3 regions of the Streptomyces sp. NPDC006174 genome follow, and region 1 is predicted to be linked to each of the others. Evidence: riboswitches for the same ligand, from Rfam matches in the RefSeq annotation. Region 1 holds a riboswitch; each other region holds the start of a gene.

Region 1 (6,916 bases):
GCTTCGTGGCGGCGTTCACCGAGGTCATGGACGATGCGCACAGCGGCGGCGGCCTGATGTGGGACTTCGGCCGGACGCTGGTCAAGCAGGCGGTGGCCAACCGCTGAGCTTTTGCCTCCGAGGCAAGATATTTGCCCCGGAGGAAAGTTCCTGGCCCAATGGATCCATGAACCCTCCGGACGAAGGCGCGGCCGACGAGCTCCCCGGCGTCGCTCCCCGCCTGCGCGACCTGCGCCGAGGCCGCGGCCTCACCCTGGAGACCGCCGCCCAGCGGGCCGGACTCTCACCGGCCCACCTCTCCCGGCTGGAGACCGGCCGCCGGCAGCCCTCGCTGCCCATGCTGCTCGGCCTCGCCCGCATCTACGGTACGACGGTCTCCGAGCTGCTCGGCGAGAAGCCGCCCGAACGTGAGGCGGTCATCCGTGGCGGCGCCTTCGAGGGTGCCGAGGCCGACGGCTGGATGTACCGCCGGGCCGGCGGCTCCGGCCGCGCCATGCAGGCGTTGCGGGTCCGTGTCCCGTACGGCGCCCAAGGCGATCTGGTGCGGGTGCATCCCGGTGAGGAGTGGCTGTACGTCCTCGGCGGGCGGATGCGGGTCGCGCTGGGGGAGACCGTGCACGATCTGGACCCGGGCGACAGTGCCCACTTCGACTCGCTCACTCCGCACCGGATCGCGGCCCTGGACCGGGGCGGGGCGGAGCTGCTCTTCGTCCACTCGCTGCTGCAGAGCCCCGCGGCCGAGCTCTGCCTCGGCAACGCGCTCCACGCGCGCTGACTCCGGCGCCCTGCTCACCGCCGCGACTCTCCGTACCACCGGAGCCTTCGTACCCACCGGCCACGAGGCCGGCAGAGAGGACCGTCATGTCCGATTCCGAGCACTACGACCCGCTGACCCCGAGGCGCCCGAAGGCCACGACGGACTCACAGGAGCGCCGGATGCCGCGCGGCCTGGTGATCCGGCTCTTCGCCTACCTGGTGGTCGGCCACGTGATCGCGGCCTTCCTCTACCTGCTTTTCGTGGTGGCGGGCGCCGAGTAGCCGCTCAGTCCTGGTCGAGCAGGCGCTCGCGGAGTCGCTGCCGGGTCTCGGAGGAGACCTTCAGGCCCTCCGTCAGATAGCGGTCCGTCGAGCCCCACGTCTCGTCGATCGCCGCGAACGCCGCTTCGAGGTAGGAGGCCTGCGCACCGAAGAGCGGATTCAGCAGCTCCATCACCTCGGGGGACATGCCGGTCTCGGACATGTCCGTGCGCTTCACCTTGTACCGGCGGTGCGGATCGTTGGACTTGAGGTAGTCCGCCTCGATCGCCTCGCGCTCCACGCCCACCGCGAGCAGCGAGACCGCGATCGACAGGCCGGCGCGGTCCTTGCCCGCCGCACAGTGCATCAGAGCCGGCACGCTGTCCTCCGCCAGCGCGTGCAGGACACGGCTGTGCTCGGCGGTGCGGTCGACGATGGTCGAGCGGTACATGGTGATCATGCGCTCGGTGCCCTTGCCGTTGGCCAGGATCGAGCGCAGCTGCTCGATGTTCCCGTCGCGCACCAGCCGCCAGAACTCGGCGCCGTCGGCCGGGTCGGAGAGCGGAATGCTGACATTGCGGACACCGGTCAGCTCGATGTCGTACCCGTCGAGCTGGTGGTCGGCGGAGTTGCGGAAGTCGAAGACGGTGTGCAGTCCGAGCCCGCCGAGGAAGAGCGCGTCCTCGGCGGTGGCGTGCGCCAGGTGGCCGCTGCGGTAGAGCCGGCCGAAGGCGGTGCGCCGCCCGTCCGTGGTGGGAAGCCCACCCACATCGCGGAAGTTGCGGACTCCGGTCAGTGCGGTCTCGGTCGGCGGGACCTGCGGCACCTGCTGCGTCACGGTGGCTCCTGGAATCTCTGGCGTCGGCGCGGCTCTCCGGCGAGGGCGCTCCTGTGACGATACGACATCGGTTCACGGGGCAACCATCGGCAGGCTGACGGGGTGTCAGGAGCCGCGTGGACGGCATGTCCGTATTGGTGCATTTCGCAGAACATGCCCCGCTAATGGGGGAGATGGGAATCGGTAGGTGAGCGGGATCATATCCGTGACGGACGGTGGCGGCGGCGCCGAGGTGTTTTCCCGGGATCCGTAAGGAAAGCCAAGATCCGTAATCCACGGAGTGTGACGGGAAATCCGGAGCGAAATTGAATCGATGATTCCGGGGCGGAACCGACGGCTTGTTCCTGCCGTCCCGACTCGTTTACGGTCACCGTCAATCCGGACGGACCGCCTAATCCTGCCGCCGCCCGGAATTCGCACCCACCCACTCACGTGTGGCAGGAGCGGGGGAACCAGGTAAGCCGCCGGCCCGGAGCGATCCGGACCGGCTCGGGGTGAAGTCGCCAGCCGGCGACCGGGCATCTCCAGCCCGAACCCGACAGCTCACCTCGCAGGCGCCGGAGAGGAACTTCCCCATGCCCGCAAAGGGTAAGCACCGCCGTCCCAAGTCCGGTCCGATCCACCGCGGCGTCCTCGCCGCGGGCACCGGTGGCGCCGTACTCGCGCTCCCGCTGTTCGGCGCCACCGGCGCCCACGCCGCGGAGAAGGCGGCCCCCGCCGTCAAGCCCGCAGCCGCCTCGGCCGCCGCCGCCCAGTCCGCGAAGCAGGCCGCGCCCGCCACGGCGAAGGCCACCTCGAAGACGTACGCCGTAGTCTCCGGCGACCACCTCGCCAAGATCGCGGCCGAGCACCAGGTCAAGGGCGGCTGGCAGAAGCTGTACCAGGACAACCGCTCCACCGTCGGTGAGAACCCGAGCCTGATCTTCCCGGGCATGAAGCTGACCCTCGGCGCCAAGGCCTCCGGCACCGCCGCGCCTTCGGAGGCGAAGAAGTCCGCTCCGGCGCCCAAGGCCGCCGCGCCGAAGAAGGCCGAGCCGAAGAAGGCCGAGCCGGCCCCGAAGGCCGACACCGTCTCGGCCGACGAGTCCGACGCCGCCGCCGAGTCCGGCGCCTCCACGCAGAGCGGCTCCTCGCAGTCCACCGGCTCCGGCTGGACCGCGCCGCTCGACAACGCCAACGTCACCACCCAGTACCGCGCTTCCGGCTCCAGCTGGTCCAGCGGCTACCACACCGGCTCGGACTTCCAGGCCGCCTCCGGCACCCCCGTCAAGGCCATCGGCCCGGGCACCGTGGTCTCGGCCGGCTGGAGCGGTTCGTACGGCAACGAGGTCGTCATCCAGCACGAGGACGGCATGTACTCCCAGTACGCCCACCAGTCCTCGCTGAGCGTCTCCGCCGGCCAGACCGTCACCGGCGGCCAGCAGATCGGCCTCTCCGGCTCCACCGGAAACTCCACCGGCCCGCACCTCCACTTCGAGGTCCGCACCGGCCCGAGCTACGGATCCGACGTCGACCCGGTCGCCTACCTGCGGCAGCACGGCGTCTCCCTCTGATCCGAGGGCGAGAAGAAGTGAACGAGGGGCGGTGCGCGGCGGCGCACCGCCCCTCCACTTATTCCGGCTTTACCCAAATCTGACCGGGTGGTCTATGTCACCACCCGTCAACCCCGTATTACGGTCGCGTAGGTCACATTGAACGGTGCAGGATATGGGCTTGTGGCAGACGATTCGAGAACCCAGCAGCAGAACATCATCGGGTCGTACGCGGCGATCGGGGACAGTTTCACCGAGGGCGTCGGCGACCCAGGCCCCGACGGCACCTTCGTCGGCTGGGCGGACCGGTTCGCGGTTCTCCTCGCCGACCGGCTCCCGGCCCCCGGCGCGGCGACGAACCCGGGTGACCGGACCCGGCACGGCAATTTCCGTTACGCCAATCTCGCCGTACGCGGACGCCTCCTCGACCAGATCGTCGCGGAGCAGATCCCCCGGGCCAAGCAACTGGCCCCCGACCTGGTCAGCTTCTGTGCCGGCGGCAACGACATCATCCGGCCCGGCGCCGACCCCGACGATCTGGCCGAGCGCTTCGAGCGGGCCGTCGCCGACCTGACCGAGGCCGTCGGCACCGTCATGGTCACCACCGGTTTCGACACCCGGGGCGTTCCGGTGCTGCGCCACATGCGCGGCAAGATCGCCACGTACAACGTCCACCTGAGGGCCATCGCCGACCGCTACCAGTGCCCGGTGCTCGACCTGTGGTCGCTCCGCTCGGTCCAGGACCGGCGCGCCTGGGACGCCGACCGGCTCCACCTCTCGCCCGAGGGCCACACCCGCGTCGCGCTCCGCGCCGCCCAGGTCCTCGGCCACGAGGTGCCCGCCGACCCGGACCAGCCGTGGCCGCCGCAGGCCCAGCGCACGCCCTTCGACGCGCGGCGCGACAACGTTCAGTGGGCGCGGGAGTACCTGGTGCCGTGGATCGGCCGACGGCTGCGCGGCGAGTCGTCCGGCGATCACGTCGCGGCGAAGCGGCCGGACCTGCTGCCGCTGTAGCCGTCAGGGGCTGAGCAGCGGGAGCGTACGCCGGGACGGGCCCGGGACCACGGGTCCGTCCGGCGCCGGGCCCGCGCCGAGCCCCGCCGGTATCCGCTCCAGCACGCCGCCGGCGAACACGTCGTACAGCGGCAGCGTCTCCAGGTGCACGTAACCGATGTGGCAGTCGCACACGGCGAGCGGACAGGCCCGCGGACCGAGCGCCCGGCGGTAGCCGCCGTCGTAGAGGTTGCCCAGCTCCGCCTCGACGAAGTGGCAGCGCCGCACCGTCCCCTCGCCGTCCACCGAGATCACCGACTCGCCCGTCCGGCACGGCAGCCCGGCCGAGCGGTGCGGATGGCGGCTGTACGGAAAGAGCGGGTCCAGCTCCGTCCACCGCTCCGCCTCCTCATCGGTGTACGTCCGCCCCTCGGCCGCGTTCACCCAGAGGTACACCTCCGCCGGCAGCGCCGCCCGCAGCCGCCGCGCCTCGTCGAGGTGCTCGTCGAACCCGACCACGCCGACGCTGAAGCGGATGCCGCGCGCGGACAGCTCACGGCACTTCCCGAGGAACCGCTCGTACGGTGTCTGTCCCGGGTGGTACGTGCACCAGAGCGCGATCCGCTCCGGATCGGCGTCCGCCAGCCAGGTGGTGCGGCCGCTGAGGTTCGTCTGGATGGCGACCCGGCCGATGTGCGGAAGGTGCGACAGCTCGGTCAGCGCACGCCGGTACCAGGAGCGCACCAGACCCTCGCCCCACGGCGTGAACAGCACGGAGAGCCGGTCGCCGGTCTGCGCGGAGGCCCACGCCGTGAACCGCTCCAGCGCCTCCCGGTCGGACGTCAACTGGGCCTTGCTGTCACGCCGCTTGGCGAACGGGCAGTACGGGCAGTCGTAGTCGCACGAGGCCAGCGGGCCCCGGTAGAGGATCGTCAGGTCCACGGCCCGCTCACTTCCGCTCGTACGCGGCCATCGCCGCCCGCACCCAGGGCGAGAACAGCGCCGGACCCAGCGCGTCCGAGTGCGCCAGGCCCAGCGGCGAGAGCCGCAGCAGACCCTCCGGCGCGTGCGGGTCCAGCCAGCCCCGGGCCGCGAACCGCTCCAGCTCGGCGCGGAAATCTTCGCGGGGGTCGGTGCCGAAGCGGGCTTGGTAGTCGGCCACCGGCAGGCCCGCCGCCTGGAGCAGCGACTGGAGGAGGTGGCGCCTGCGGGCTTCGGCCACGTCGACGTATCTGCCGACCTCGGCCCGGGAGAAGTCCTCGGTGGCGGTGAAGGAGTCGATGATGGACCGGATCTCGCGCATGTCGACCGCGTAGTCGAAGGAGTAGTGCAGGGCCGCCGTGTAGGAACGCGCCCCGCAGCCGAGTCCGATCATGCCGTCGGTCTGGCACGCGTAGTCCTCGGGACCTTCCTGGGGCGCGTCGGCGCGGCGGAACATCCGCATCGACACCTGCTCGTAGCCGTGCGCCAGCAGATGGTCCCGGCCCACCGCGTACAGCCGCAGCCGCTGCTCGTCCCAGGCGGCCTGCTCCAAGGCCTCCGCCTCCGGTCCGGCGGCGGCACCGAGCCGGTGCAGGCCGGTCAGCGGGCGGACGTACAGCGGGTAGAGGTACAGCTCCTCCGGCCGCCAGGCCAGCGCGGCGTCCAGCGAGGTGAGCCAGGTGCGCTCCGTCTGGCCGTCGATGCCGTAGATCAGGTCGATGTTGAGCACCGGTATCCGGGTGTCCCTTATGCGGCCGAGCGCCGCCTCCACCTCGGACCGGCGCTGCGGCCGGACGGCGGCCCGCGCCTCCTCGTCCACGAAGCTCTGGACGCCGATGCTGACCCGGGTCGTACCTCGGTCGGCCAGCACCGCGAGCCGGTCGGCTGTCGCGGTGGAAGGAGACGTCTCCACCGACAGCGGCACCGCGCGCAGGTCGGCTCCCATCCGCTGCTCCGCGATGTCGCAGAGCCGCTCCAGCTCGCCGGCCGTCAGGAAGGTCGGTGTTCCGCCGCCGAAGGCCGCCGCCGCGAACCGCACCGGATCGTCACCGCCGAGCGCGTCCCGTACGGCCACGGCCTGCCGGTCCAGCGCGTCGAGATAGCGGGTGGTCAGCTCCTCGGGCGCGCCGATCCGGGTGAAGAGGTTGCAGAAGCCGCAGCGGACCTCGCAGAACGGTATGTGGAGGTAGAGCGAGAGAGCGTTCTTCGGCTCGGCGGCCCACAGCTCACGCAGCGCGGGCCGCTCCGGCAGCGGACGGTAGGCCGTCTTGTGCGGATAGGCGTAGACGTAACTCTCGTACGGCCTGACGGCGGGCATGCCGGTCGCTGTGACGGTGCTGGTGGTCATCAGGAGGCCCCCGGTTCGAGGAAGAAGTGTGCGTACGGCACGGTCCAGACGGCCTCGTGGCCGAGCCGGTGGCCGGTGTAGCCGTCGTCGCCGTACGTCGTGCCGTGGTCGGAGCAGACGATGGCGAAGCACCGGCGGCGGCTGCTCGCGGCGGTGAAGAGCCGGCCGATGTGCCGGTCGACGTACTCCAGCGCGGCCGCGTGCGTG
Region 2 (6,916 bases), on a different contig from region 1:
GCCGGGGCCTGCCGGTGGGAGGGGAGGCCGGGCACAGCAGTACGCACCGCATGAGAGACTGGTCTAGACAACCGTTGATATGTGAAGGGCAGAACCATGGCTGAGCGCCGCGTAAACGTCGGTTGGGCCGAGGGCCTGCACGCCCGCCCCGCTTCCATCTTCGTCCGTGCCGCCACGGCTTCCGGCGTCCCCGTGACGATCGCCAGGGCCGACGGCAACCCGGTCAACGCCGCTTCCATGCTCGCGGTGCTGGGTCTGGGTGCGCAGGGTGGCGAGGAGATCGTGCTCGCGTCCGACGCGGACGACGCCGAGGCCGCCCTGGACCGCCTGGCGAAGCTGGTCGCCGAAGGGCTCGAAGAGCTTCCCGAGACCGTCTGACGCATTCCGGGACCGTATGACGGTGACGGACCTGAGCCGTGGTTTTCCCTCCGGGGTGACCACGGCTCTTTCGTTGTTCCGAGGCGATGGAGAATTATTTCGGGCAGCACGAACAAAGCCCCCGGCAATTACTTTTCTTTGTATACGGCGCGCTTGTTAATGACGGACACCCGCGATGTTTACGCCGTGTTGCGAAAAACTCACGCGAGGCGGTGGCGCCGCCCGCCGGCCGGCGCGGTCCGGCCGGCGCAGCCGGTGCGCCCCGGCGGCCCGCTCCGCGTGCAGAGCGGTGAGCGCCCTCGCCCGTTCCGCGTCGCCGCGCGCCACCGCGTCCACGATGGCCCCGTGCTCGGCCCAGGAGTCGACCGGTCGGACCGGCTGCTCGACGGCGTACATCCAGGCGATCTTGTGCCGGAGCTGGGTGAGCAGAGCGATCAGGCCGGGGCTGCCGGAGGCCTGGGCCAGGGTCTCGTGGAACCAGCCGCCCAGCGACCGCAGATCTTCGCCCTCGCCGCGGCGGGCCCGCTCCTGGCCCAGCCTGACCAGCCCGCGGAGGACCTTGAGGTGGGCCTCCGTGCGGCGCTGCGCGGCCCGGGCCGCGCCGAGCGGCTCCAGGAGCATCCGCACCTCCAGCAGGTCGGCGGCCTCCTGCTCGGTGGGCTCGGCGACACAGGCCCCGGCGTGCCTGCGGGTGGTGACGAAGCCTTCGGACTCCAGCGTGCGCAGCGCCTCGCGGACCGGGACGCGGGAGACCCCGTACCGCCGGGCCAGCAGCTCCTCGGTGAGGCGGCTGCCGCGCTCGTAGACACCGGAGACGATGTCGTCACGGATTGCCGTGCATACCGAATGCGCGGGAATGCGCATGTCCGAACCTCCGCCTTCATCCCCGCGAAACGCGGGCGGCCGACGCGTGTTCCGTGACTCTATGGCAATCTTCCGCAATTTCCGATGGCAGACCTGAATTGATAGATATCTTCTGGCCGAAGGCCGGGAGCGGAAGGGATCGGTCCGGGCATTCCCGGCGCACGCACGAAGGCCCCGGCGGGAAGTCCGGGGCCTTCGGGAGGAGCGGTGGTGCGCGGTCGGGTCAGACGTTGACGCCGTGCGAGCGCAGGTAGCCGACCGGGTCCATGTCGGAGCCGTACTCCGGAGTGGTCCGGGCCTCGAAGTGGAGGTGCGGGCCGGTGGAGTTGCCGGTGGAGCCGGAGAGGCCGATCTGCTGGCCGGAGGTGACGCTCCGGCCGACGGAGACGCCGATCGAGGAGAGGTGGCCGTACTGGGTGTACGTGCCGTCCGTCATCCGGAGCACGATGTTGTTGCCGTACGCGCCGCCCCAGCCGGCCTCGACGACCGTACCGGCGCCGACCGCGACGACGGAGCTGCCGGAGGCGGCACGGAAGTCCACGCCGGAATGGCTGCCGGAGGACCAGAGCGCGCCGCCGGACTTGTAGCCGGTGGTGACGGACGAGCCGACGACCGGGAGGTGGAAGGCGTTGAGGCGGGCGCGCTCGGCGGCGCGGGCGGCCCGGGCCTTCTCCTCGCGGATCTCCTCGGCGCGGGCCTCGGCCTTGCGCTGGGCCTCCGCCTTCGCCTCGGCCTTCGCGGCCTTGGCCCTGGCTTCGGCGGCCGCCTCGGCCTTCGCCTTGGCGACGGCTTCGGCCTGCCGGTGCTGCGCCTGGGCCTGGGCCTCGATCTGCTCGGCGATCGTGGCGTCGAGGGCGATGGCCTGGGTGAGTCCGGTCTCGGCGACCTTCGGGGTCTCGGAGTCGGCCGCGACGGCCGGAGAGGCCAGGGTGCCGAGGACACCGGTCGTGGTCAGGGCCGCGACGCCGGCGACATGGGCGCCGTGGCGCTTGAGGCGGCTCGGGGCACGGTGCTTCCCGGTGGCACGGGTGAACGCCATGGAGGGGCTGATCCTTTCCTTCCTTCTCGCCTACCGGGTTAGCTGACGGGTTCGGAGCAGGAAGGTCTCCTACGGAGCTCCGCGCCGGTTCGCGGCACGGGGTTCCGATTCACCCCAGGGACTACGTGTGGGTCCCCGGCTCCCCAGGCTCGCGCCTGACGGGGACTCGGCGATGGCTGCCCGGCGCCGCGGATGCGGCGTACGGGTGACGGACAGCCGGGCCGACGCTAGACAAGGCGGCTGTCCGTCACCAAACGGACAGGGGGATTTGTCGTGCATCCCACAGGGCGTAGAGGGAGTTACCTCATCACGATGTGACAAAGGGCCCTAAATGGACAAAGGAGAGGACTCCGGCTTATCGCTCCTCGCCGGGGTCCTCTCCGTCCTGGTGTGCCGACGGTGTGTCAGCCGCTGACGACGGTCACCTCTCCGATGCCGAGCGCCTTCACCGGCTCCGCGATCTGTGCCGCGTCGCCGACGAGGACCGTGACCAGCCGGTCCACCGGGAAGGCGTTGACCACGGCCGCGGTCGCCTCCACGGTGCCCGTCTCGGCGAGGCGGGCGTACAGCTGGGCCTGGTAGTCGTCGGGCAGGTGCTGCTCGACCTGGTCGGCCAGCGTGCCGGCGACCGAGGCGGCCGTCTCGAACTTCAGCGGGGCCACGCCCACCAGGTTCTGCACAGCCGTCTCGCGCTCGGCGTCGGTCAGCCCTTCGGCGGCCAGCGTCCGCAGGACCTTCCAGAGGTCCTCCAGCGCCGGACCGGTGGACTCGGTGTCCACCGAACCGCTGATGGCGAGCATCGCCGCGCCGCCCGATTCGGGCCCGGTCGAGCGCAGGACCTGGGCGAAGGCGCGTACGCCGTAGGTGTAGCCCTTCTCCTCGCGCAGCACCCGGTCCAGACGAGAGGTGAGCGTGCCGCCCAGGCAGTAGGTGCCGAGCACCTGGGCCGGCCAGACGCGCTCGTGGCGGTCGGCGCCGATGCGGCCGATCAGCAGCTGGGTCTGAACCGCGCCGGGACGGTCGACGATGACCACGCGGCCGGCGTCGTCGGCGGTGATCGGCGCGACCGGGCGGGCCTGGGCCGTGTTGCCCGACCAGTCGCCGAGGGTGTCGGCGAGCAGGGCGTCCAGGTCGATGCCGGTGAGGTCGCCGACGATGACGGCCGTCGCGGTGGCCGGGCGGATGTGGGCGTCGAAGAAGGCGCGCACGGCGGCGGCGTCGATCCGCCGCACGGTCTCCTCGGTGCCCAGGCGCGGACGGGACATCCGGGCGGTGGCCGGGAAGAGCTCCTTGGAGAGCTGCTTGGCGGCGCGCCGGGACGGGTTGGCCTGCTCGTGCGGGATCTCGTCGAGGCGGTTGCCGACGAGCCGCTCGATCTCACTCTCGGCGAAGGCCGGGGCGCGGAGGGCCTCGGCGACCAGGCCGAGCGCCTTGGCCAGCCGGGAGGCCGGGACCTCCAGGGAGACGCGGACGCCGGGGTGGTCGGCGTGTGCGTCCAAGGTGGCGCCGCACCGCTCCAGCTCGGCGGCGAACTCCTCGGCGCTGTGCTTGTCGGTGCCTTCGGAGAGCGCGCGCGACATGATCGTGGCCACGCCGTCCAAGCCCTCGGGCTCGGCGTCCAGCGGCGCGTCCAGGACGATCTCCACGGCCACGACCTGCTGGCCGGGGCGGTGACAGCGCAGCACGGTCAGCCCGTTGGGCAGGGCGCCGCGCTCGGGGGCGGGGAAGGCCCACGGGCGGGCGGTGCCCGGGGTCGGCTGCGGGTGGTACTCCATGGCTACTCCAGTCACGGCGGCGTCGCTCACTTGTCCGCTCCCTCGGGCGCGTCGGTGGCCTCTTCGGCGTCCTCGGCCGGCTCGATGGGCTCGTAGACCAGCACCGCCCGGTTGTCGGGGCGCAGGGCCGCGCGGGCCGCCTCGCGCACCTCGTCCGCGGTGATGTCCAGGACGCGTCCCACGGCGGTCAGGGCGAGCTGCGGGTCGCCGAACAGGACCGCGTAACGGCACAGTTCGTCGGCGCGGCCCGCGACCGTGCCCAGCCGGTCCAGCCACTCGCGCTCCAACTGGGCCTGCGCGCGCTCCATTTCCTCCGGCGTCGGGCCTTCCTCGGCGAACCGGGCCAGCTCCTCGTCGACGGCGGCCTCGATCGTCTCCACCTCGACACCGCCGGAGGTCTTCACGTCCAGCCAGCCCAGCGAGGGCGCACCGGCGAGCCGCAGCAGACCGAAGCCCGCCGCCACCGCCGTACGGTCGCGGCGGACCAGGCGGTTGTGCAGCCGCGAGGACTCGCCGCCGCCGAGCACGGTGAGCGCCAGGTCGGCCGCGTCACAGTTGCGGGTGCCGTCGTGCGGGAGGCGGTAGGCGGCCATCAGCGCACGCGCCGGGACCTCCTCGTGGACCACTTCGCGCAGCTGCTCGCCGATGATCTCGGGCAGGGTGCCGTCGCGCGGCGGCTGCTTGCCGTCGTGGGACGGGATGGAGCCGAAGTACTTCTCGACCCAGGCGAGGGTCTGCTCCGGGTCGATGTCGCCGACGATCGACAGCACCGCGTTGTTGGGCGCGTAGTACGTACGGAAGAACGCGCGGGCGTCATCCAGGGTTGCCGCGTCCAGGTCGGCCATGGAGCCGATCGGGGTGTGGTGGTACGGGTGGCCCTCGGGGTAGGAGAGGGCGGTGAGCTTCTCGAACGCGGTGCCGTAGGGCACGTTGTCGTAGCGCTGGCGGCGTTCGTTCTTGACGACGTCGCGCTGGTTCTCCATGGACTCCTCGTCGAGCGCGGCGAGGAGGGAGCCCATACGGTCGGCCTCCAGCCAGAGGGCCAGCTCCACCTGGTGGGTGGGCATGGTCTCGAAGTAGTTGGTCCGCTCGAAGCTGGTCGTCCCGTTGAGCGAGCCGCCGGCTCCCTGGACGAGCTCGAAGTGGCCGTTCCCCTTGACCTGTCCCGAGCCCTGGAACATCAGGTGCTCAAAGAGGTGAGCCAGACCGGTGCGTCCCTTGACCTCGTGGCGCGAACCGACGTCGTACCAGAGGCAGACCGCGGCGACCGGGGTCAGATGGTCCTCGGAGAGCACCACACGCAGGCCGTTGGCCAGGCGGTGCTCGGTCGCTGTCAGGCCGCCGGAGCCGGCCTGTGCGGTGGCCGTGTGACCCATGGGCATGTACGTCCCTTCGATCGCGATACTGGACTTCCTGACCGGTACTTCCTGCCAGACCTGCCACTCTAAGCAAGCGCACCGGCACCTGGCGAAGTTCCCGTTCCGCGGAAGTTTCCGTCGATGGTGTCCCCGGCCCTGCCGCCCGGGACGGCTTCGGACGGGTCGAGGTCCGCGTTGTCAGTGCGGAGGTCCACAATGGTCCGCATCAGTACCCCAGGTTGTCCGATCAGAATCCGTCAATCCGAGAAGGAGTCGCAGCCGCGATGGCCCGCCGTAGCACGAAGACCCCGCCGCCGGACGACTTCGAGGAGAAGATCCTCGACATCGACGTCGTCGACGAAATGCAGGGCTCCTTCCTCGAGTACGCGTACTCGGTGATCTACTCCAGGGCCCTGCCCGACGCCCGCGACGGCATGAAGCCGGTGCACCGGCGCATCGTCTCCCAGATGAACGAGATGGGACTGCGACCCGACCGCGGCTATGTGAAGTGCGCGCGCGTCGTCGGCGAGGTCATGGGCAAGCTGCACCCTCACGGTGACGCGTCGATCTACGACGCCCTGGTGCGGATGGCGCAGCCCTTCTCGATGCGGCTGCCGCTCGTCGACGGCCACGGCAACTTCGGCTCGCTGGGCAACGACGACCCGCCGGCCGCCATGCGGTACACCGAGTGCCGGATGGCCGACGCCACCTCGCTGATGACGGAGGCGATCGACGAGGACACGGTCGACTTCCAGTCGAACTACGACGGCCAGGAGCGCGAGCCGGTCGTCCTTCCGGCCGCCTATCCCAACCTCCTGGTCAACGGCGTCTCGGGCATCGCGGTCGGCATGGCGACCAACATGCCTCCGCACAACCTCGGCGAGGTCATCGCCGCCGCCCGCCACCTGATCAAGCATCCGGGCGCCGACATCGAGACGCTGATGCGCTTCGTCCCCGGCCCCGACCTGCCGACCGGCGGCCGCATCGTCGGCCTGAGCGGCATCAAGGACGCGTACACGAACGGCCGCGGCACGTTCAAGATCCGCGCCACCGTCGCCGTGGAGAACGTGACGGCCCGCCGCAAGGGCCTCGTCGTCACCGAACTGCCCTTCACCGTCGGCCCGGAGAAGGTGATCGCCAAGATCAAGGACCTGGTCTCGGCGAAGAAGCTCCAGGGCATCGCGGACGTCAAGGACCTCACCGACCGCGCGCACGGCCTGCGTCTGGTCATCGAGGTGAAGAACGGCTTCGTGCCGGAAGCGGTGCTGGAGCAGCTCTACAAGCTGACGCCGATGGAGGAGTCCTTCGGCATCAACAACGTGGCACTGGTCGACGGCCAGCCGCTCACGCTCGGCCTCAAGGAGCTGCTGGAGGTCTATCTCGACCACCGCTTCGAGGTCGTGCGCCGGCGCAGCGAGTTCCGCCGCACCAAGCGCCGCGACCGGCTGCACCTGGTCGAGGGTCTGATCGTCGCCCTGCTCGACATCGACGAGGTCATCCGG
Region 3 (6,916 bases), on a different contig from region 1:
TTGCTGCCCACCGACGAGAAGACCACGAGCAGATGCCGGTGATCACCGCGGGCCGGGCGGAACTGGAACTCCACCGGCCACTTCCCGTGCACCTCCACCTGCTCCGTGAAAACTCGTTCCTTCGTCGAGGCGTAGTTCGGCGAGAGCGGGGGGAGCGACTCGTTCATGGGGGGTTCGCACACTTTCCGGCCGGAGGTCATCGGCATGTCAGCACACGAGAATACGGCCTGCGCCGCATCCGCCCGCGTGCTGCCAGGTCACCCACGGCCTCCTCGTCCGTCGACCGAAGCGGAACAGGAAGCGGAACAGCGGGTCAGCGTCGGACTGCCAGGAGGGAAACCTCACCCGCCCCGTGCCGCGCTCCAGGCGATCCCGTCCAGGATGTCGTGCTCGCTGACGACGACCTCGTGCGCGCCCGTCCGTTCCATCACGGCGAGCAGGACCAGGGCGCCCGCGGCGATCACGTCGACGCGGCCCGGGTGCATCACCGGGATCGCGGCGCGTTCCTCGTGGGTGGACCGGAGGAGGTGCTCGGTGATCGCGCGGACCTGGCCCCGGGAGACCCGGGAGTGGTGGATGGCCTCGGAGTCGTACTCCGCCAGCTCCAGCGCGATCCCGGCGATCGTGGTGACCGTGCCCGCCAGGCCGACCAGCGTGGCCGCCTCGGTGAGCGCCACGGTCCCGGCGGCCACGTCCAGAGCGGCTTCGATGTCCGTACGGATCGCGGCGACGCGCTCGTGGGTGGGCGGGTCCACCACGGTTCCGTCCACGGTCAGGTGACGCTCGGTCATCCGTACGCAGCCGATGTCCACCGAGCGGGCCGCGTCGACGCCGTCAGAGCCGAGCACGAACTCGGTGGAGCCGCCGCCGATGTCGACGACCAGGTACGGCTTCGCCAGGTGGTCGCTGCCGGTCAGCTCCTTGGTGGCGCCGTCGAAGGAGAGCTGCGCCTCCTGGTCGCCGGTGATCACCTCGGGCTCGACGCCCAGGATGTCCCGGACGCCGGCCACGAAGTCGGCGCTGTTCTCGGCGTCGCGGGAAGCGGAGGTGGCGACGAAGCGGACGCGTTCGGCGCCCAGCTCCGCGATCACGGCCGCGTACGCACGGCAGGCCGCGAAGGTGCGCTCCAGCGCCTCCGGAGCGAGCCGTCCGGTCCTGTCGACGCCCTGGCCGAGGCGGACGATCGTCATCCGCCGGTCCAGCTGCGTGAAGGAGCCGGTGGCGGGGTCCACGTCGGCGACGAGGAGCCGGATGGAGTTCGTACCGCAGTCGACGGCGGCGACCCGGGTCATGAGTCCTGCCCTTCGGTGCTCCCGGAGCTCACGGCGCACGGCGTGACGCACGCGCCCTTGGCCCACCACTCCGGCAGCATCGCGATGGCCTCGTCGCCCAGCGGGTTCACTCCGGGCCCGGCCGCCAGCGAGTGGCCGACCAGGACGTGCAGGCACTTCACCCGGTCCGGCATGCCGCCGGCGCTCGGGAAGCCCTGCAGCACCTCGATGGCGTCGCGGCGGGTGATGTAGTCCTCGTGCGCGGCCCGGTAGGCGGCGGCCAGCTCCGGGTCGGTCTCCAGACGGGCCGTCATCTCCTTCATGACCCCGTTCGCCTCCAGCGTGCCGATCGCCGAGGCCGCCCGGGGGCAGGTCAGGTAGTACGTCGTCGGGAACGGCGTGCCGTCCTCCAGACGGGGCTGGGTCTCCACCACATCCGGGTTGCCGCACGGGCAGCGGTGCGCGACGGCGCGCAGGCCGCGCGGCGGGCGGCCGAGCTGCTGCTCGAACGCGGCGATGTCCGCGTCGGTGGGCTTGGTGGACTCGGTCTGCGGAGGGGGCGTTTCCATGCCTGCCTTGGTTCTGCTCGGAAGCTCGTCGAAAGCTCGTCGGAGGGAAAGAGGGGGTGCGTCAGTCGCGGTCGGCGCTGTCGACGCCGTCCCAGACGTTGGAGTGCCAGGGGCGGTGGTTCGCGCCGGGTTCTCCGCGGCGGTCCTCCCCCGCGTCGGGGTCGGCCACGGTGAAGCCGGTCTCGCCGGGGAGGACGTAATGGAGGTGCTGGCGGGCCAGACGCATGATGTACGCGTCGTCCTGGAGCCGCGCCTTCTCGTCCCGCAGCTCCTCGGTGCGCGCCTTCGCCTCCTGCGAGAGCCGCTCCTGCTCGGCGATCTCGTCGCGCTGGGAGACGTACTGACGCATCGGGTAGGCGAGCGCGACCACCAGGGAGCAGACCACCAGCGCCAGGAACGCGGCCCGGCCGGTGAGCCGGGAGCGGCGGGCCTGGCGGCGGTTCTGGGAGCGGTACACGCGGGCCGCGGTCTGCTCGCCGAGCAGTCGCAGCCTGGTCGCGGTGGAGAACCGGTCCCGGTCCTTCCCGGCCATGTCTCCCGCCTCCCCGTTACGCACGTCCGTCCCCGCACACGGTACGGGACCGAGTGCGGGGACGGACGGAGGCTACCCCCTTGACGCTGCGGGTCAGCCCTTGAAGCGCGGGAAGGCGGAGCGGCCCGCGTACACCGCGGCGTCGTCGAGGATCTCCTCGATGCGCAGCAGCTGGTTGTACTTGGCGACGCGGTCCGAGCGGGCCGGGGCGCCGGTCTTGATCTGACCGCAGTTCACGGCGACGGCGAGGTCGGCGATGGTGACGTCCTCGGTCTCGCCGGAGCGGTGCGACATCATGCACTTGAAGCCGTTGCGCTGGGCCAGCTCGACGGCGTCCAGGGTCTCGGTCAGCGAACCGATCTGGTTGACCTTGACGAGCAGGGCGTTGGCGGAGCCCTCCTCGATGCCACGGGCCAGGCGCTCGGGGTTGGTGACGAAGAGGTCGTCGCCGACGATCTGCACCTTGGCGCCGATGCGGTCGGTGATGACCTTCCAGCCGGCCCAGTCGTCCTCGTACAGCGGGTCCTCGATGGAGACCAGCGGGTACGCGGAGACGAGCTCCTCGTAGTACTCGGTCATCTCGGCGGCCGAGCGGGACTTGCCCTCGAACTCGTAGACGCCGTCCTTGTAGAACTCGGACGCGGCGACGTCGAGCGCGAGCGCGATGTCGCGGCCCGGGACGTAACCGGCCTCCTTGATGGCCTCGACGATGAGGTCCAGGGCGGCGCGGTTGGACTCCAGGTTCGGCGCGAAGCCGCCCTCGTCGCCGAGACCGGTGGACAGGCCCTTGGTCTTGAGGACCTTCTTCAGCGTGTGGTAGATCTCCGCGCCCCAGCGCAGGGCCTCGGAGAAGGACTCCGCACCGATCGGCGCGATCATGAACTCCTGGATGTCCACGTTGGAGTCGGCGTGCGAACCGCCGTTCAGGATGTTCATCATCGGAACGGGCAGCAGGTGCGCGTTCGGGCCGCCGAGGTAGCGGAAGAGCGGCAGGTCGGACGCCTCGGAGGCGGCGTGCGCGACGGCGAGCGAGACACCGAGGATGGCGTTCGCGCCGAGCGAGGCCTTGTTCTCGGTGGCGTCCAGGTCGAACATCGCCTGGTCGATGAGGCGCTGCTCGGTGGCGTCGTACCCGACGAGCTCCGGGCCGATCTGCTCGATGACGGCGAGGACGGCCTTCTCGACGCCCTTGCCCAGGTAGCGGTTGGGGTCACCGTCGCGAAGCTCGATGGCCTCGAAGGCACCGGTGGAGGCGCCGGACGGAACAGCAGCACGGCCGGTGCTGCCGTCGTCGAGGCCGACCTCGACCTCGACCGTGGGGTTGCCCCGGGAGTCGAGGATTTCCCTGGCTACGACGACGTCGATGGACGGCACGAGGCATCTCCTTCTGGGATATGACGCTGGTTGTGCAGGGTCACTGTGGCCTTGCGACACGAGCCTAACCGGCCGGGCCGCGTCAGTCGGCCGACCGCCCGTCTCCTGGGACGAAAAAGGACCCAAGGGTCAGCATCACGGGACAAATCTCTAGAAATCTACTGACTGGTAACACGTGTTGGCGACAAGAGGTGAACGCATCACCTCGCCCGCAGGGGTTCTTCGCACGGAAAAGACCCCGGCCCGGCGCGCACGGGGGGAGAGCGCGCCGGGCCGGGGAGCCGTGCGAGGGAGGGTGCCGCCGGACCCCCACCCTCCGGGGAGGAGAGACGGCTGTTACTTCAGGTGGAGCTGCTGACCCGGGAAGATCAGGTTCGCGTCCTTGACGATGTCGTCGTTGAGCTTGAAGAGCTTGCTCCAGCCGCCCTTGACGCCTTCCTTGCCGGCGATCTTGCTCAGGGTGTCGCCGGTCTTGACCTTGTACTCGCCGTCGCCCTTCTGGACCTTCTCGCCGGTCGGCGTGGTGACGGTCTTCTTGGAGCTCTCGGCCTTCGGAGCCTCGCGCTGCTCGCTGCGCGTGGTGGGCTGCTCGGCCTTGCGCTCGGGCTGTGCCTGCTCGGGCTCGCTCGCGGACTGGCCGGAGCCGGTGCTCACGCCCGGGTCCACACCGTCGTTGGTGAGGCCGCCGGCGCCGGCGCAGGCCCAGGCGCCCGGACCCTGCATGTCGAGGAGCTTCTCGGCGGTGGCGATCTGCTGGTCCTTGGAGGCCAGGTCGGCGCGCGAGGCGTACTGCGTACCGCCGGCGGCGGCCCAGCTGGACTGCGAGAACTGCAGCCCGCCGTAGTAGCCGTTGCCGGTGTTGATGGACCAGTTGCCGCCGGACTCGCACTGGGCGACGGCGTCCCAGGTCTCGACGGAGGCGGCGGAAGCGTTGGTCGCGCCCATCAGCGGGACGGCCACGGCGGCGCCGGCGACACCGGCGAGGGTGGCGAGACGGACGGTCTTCGAGGGGCGGCGGTGCTTGCCCTTGCTGTTCAGCAGCATGGAACGGATCTCCTCACCGACGCCTACGAGGTGAGCTGTCGGGTTCGGGCTGATGAGTTGCCCGGTCGCGCGACCTAGCGCGCGACTTCACCCCAAGCCGTTCCCGTACGTCCCCGAGTTCGAAGGGACTGCCCTTCGAAGAGGCTGTACGGACCCGGCGGCCTACCTGGGTCCCCCGCTCCTGCCTACGGCGCTTTACGCGTCTGTTCCCTTCGACCGACGGCAGGATTCGGCGTGACGGTCGACGGGGCCCGCGGTGCGAGCGGTTCCGACCGTAAACACAGGCAACCCCGACATTCAAAGATGGACATACTGGCCCAATCGGCGCTTACTTGCTCACCCTGACCGGTCGTTTCCGCAGGTCGGAGGCGATCTACGCCGAGCAGGCGGACGCAACACGCCAGTTGCAGCAAAGAGACCCATGTCTCACTTACGCATAAGTGGACATAGGCCTCTGAACTACCCGCGTTTTCGGGGTGTTTTCCCGAATTCGATCAGTTGGCGGCAGGCGCCTCGGAGCCCTCCTGGACGTCCGCCTGACCGGTCTGCTCGCCGGTCTCCCGACCGGCCTCGTTCAGCCCGAGGTCCAGGCTCTGTCCGGGCAGGATCAGGTCCGGGTCGGAGCCGAGGAGGTCCTTGTTGGCCTCGTACAGGCCGGTCCAGCCCTGCGGGAGTTCCTGCGCGTCGGCGATGGCCCAGAGGTTGTCGCCGGGCTGCACGGTGTAGCCGCCGTCGACGACCGCGCCGCCGTCCCGCGCGTCACCCTCGCCGCGTGAGGCGTGCCGGCCGGACTCGCGGGGACCGTCCTCCTGGCCCACCGCGCCGGTCTCCTCCGGGGCCGGAACGCCCCGGTGCTTGCCGCCGGTGCGGTCGGCGCCCTTCGAGGCGTCGGGGGTGGAGGTGGAGGGCTGCGAGGCGTCAGGAGAGCTGGGGGTTCCGGTCTTTCCGGCGGACGGGGACGTGGAGGGCTCGGCGGAAGGGTTCAGTGCGTCGCCGCCGCCGTTCTTCTCACCCTTGTCCGTCGCATCCGCCCTGCCGGTGGAGTCCGTCTTGCCGGAACCCTCCGCTCCGCCCTTTTCATCCACTTCGTCCGCCGGAGCGGTCGTCGGGTCCGGCGTGGGAGTGGTCGGGCTGGTGGGGTCGGTGGAGGGGACCGTACCGGGGTCGACACCGGGCAGGCTGCCGTCCACCGCGAGGCCGGAGATCACCGCGCAGCTCGGCCACGCTTGCGGGCCCTTGTCGTCCAGGACCTTCTCGGCGACGGCGATCTGCTGTGAACGGCTGGCCAGGTCGGCCCGCTCGGCGAAGGCGGTGCCGCCGTACGCGGACCAGGTCTCCTGCGAGAACTGGAGCCCGCCGTAGTAGCCGTTGCCGAGGTCGGCACTCCACATGCCGCCGCTCTCGCACTCCGCGACCCGGTCCCAGGTGGTGGCGTCGGCCGCGTGTGCGCCTGCCGCGCCGAGGAGCGGAATGGCGATGGCCGATCCGGTCACGCCTGCGGCGACGACGATGGCGGGTGCCTGACGAGGGCGGCGGTGTCTGCCGTTCGCGGAGCCCATGGAGTTTGCCTTCCGTGCGACTGACAAGCATGAACTGAGAAGCATGAAGCTGTTACGCGCGTGCATGAAGCTGATACGCAAGTGACGGACGGGCCAACGGTGAACGGTCGGCCGACGCGTCGAACCGTGAACCTAGCGGGACTCGAACGCATGTCACAAGTCGATGCAGCGCAGATCACGTGAAAGTCACAGAGGTGACAGCGTGTCACCTTCCTCAAGGCGATGTCCCGGCTCGAACTCGACCGGCAACGTGCGCAGTCCGCGCATGATGAGCCCGCCGCGCCAGCGCAAATCAGCGGGTTCCACCGCAAGTCGCAGGCCAGGAAGGCGTTTCAGCAGGGTCGCCACCGCAGCCTGACCCTCCAGCCGGGCCAGCGGTGCTCCCAGGCAGTAGTGGATGCCGTGACCGTAACCGAGATGCTGATTGTCACTCCGTGAGAGGTCGAGCGCCTCCGGATCCGTGAACCGCTCCGGATCCCGGTCCGCCGCCGCCAGCACCACCAGCACCGGATCCCCGGCCGCGATCTCCTGCCCGCCGAGCGTCAGCGCCTCGGTGGCGTACCGCCA

What was found. A riboswitch is a leader RNA that binds a small molecule or an ion and turns the genes downstream of it on or off. The one in region 1 is predicted to bind cyclic di-AMP.
Region 2: linked by a shared signal. The riboswitch ahead of ABZ267_RS24680 (M23 family metallopeptidase) and the one ahead of ABZ267_RS28645 (LysM peptidoglycan-binding domain-containing M23 family metallopeptidase) in region 1 are both predicted to bind cyclic di-AMP.
Region 3: linked by a shared signal. The riboswitch ahead of ABZ267_RS17350 (transglycosylase family protein) and the one ahead of ABZ267_RS28645 (LysM peptidoglycan-binding domain-containing M23 family metallopeptidase) in region 1 are both predicted to bind cyclic di-AMP.

The regions. Positions count from the first base shown of each region.
Region 1 is NZ_JBEXTJ010000015.1:67,827-74,742, reverse strand. It holds gene ABZ267_RS28665 (aspartate aminotransferase family protein) at 1-107, shown strand, start outside; gene ABZ267_RS28660 (XRE family transcriptional regulator) at 167-775, shown strand; gene ABZ267_RS28655 (DUF6126 family protein) at 862-1,038, shown strand; gene ABZ267_RS28650 (tyrosine-protein phosphatase) at 1,043-1,855, opposite strand; cyclic di-AMP (ydaO/yuaA leader) riboswitch at 2,267-2,427, shown strand; gene ABZ267_RS28645 (LysM peptidoglycan-binding domain-containing M23 family metallopeptidase) at 2,431-3,408, shown strand; gene ABZ267_RS28640 (SGNH/GDSL hydrolase family protein) at 3,571-4,401, shown strand; gene ABZ267_RS28635 (STM4011 family radical SAM protein) at 4,405-5,322, opposite strand; gene ABZ267_RS28630 (STM4012 family radical SAM protein) at 5,330-6,709, opposite strand; gene ABZ267_RS28625 (STM4013/SEN3800 family hydrolase) at 6,709-6,916, opposite strand, start outside.
Region 2 is NZ_JBEXTJ010000011.1:161,410-168,325, forward strand. It holds gene ABZ267_RS24670 (HPr family phosphocarrier protein) at 97-378, shown strand; gene ABZ267_RS24675 (GntR family transcriptional regulator) at 535-1,242, opposite strand; gene ABZ267_RS24680 (M23 family metallopeptidase) at 1,466-2,281, opposite strand; cyclic di-AMP (ydaO/yuaA leader) riboswitch at 2,295-2,463, opposite strand; gene ABZ267_RS24685 (pitrilysin family protein) at 2,686-4,056, opposite strand; gene ABZ267_RS24690 (pitrilysin family protein) at 4,083-5,438, opposite strand; gene ABZ267_RS24695 (DNA topoisomerase IV subunit A) at 5,699-6,916, shown strand, end outside.
Region 3 is NZ_JBEXTJ010000007.1:92,630-99,545, forward strand. It holds gene ABZ267_RS17325 (hypothetical protein) at 1-167, opposite strand, end outside; gene ABZ267_RS17330 (Ppx/GppA phosphatase family protein) at 342-1,292, opposite strand; gene ABZ267_RS17335 (DUF501 domain-containing protein) at 1,289-1,840, opposite strand; gene ABZ267_RS17340 (septum formation initiator family protein) at 1,902-2,372, opposite strand; gene eno (phosphopyruvate hydratase) at 2,466-3,746, opposite strand; gene ABZ267_RS17350 (transglycosylase family protein) at 4,083-4,790, opposite strand; cyclic di-AMP (ydaO/yuaA leader) riboswitch at 4,796-4,993, opposite strand; gene ABZ267_RS17355 (transglycosylase family protein) at 5,285-6,349, opposite strand; gene ABZ267_RS17360 (cytochrome P450) at 6,536-6,916, opposite strand, start outside.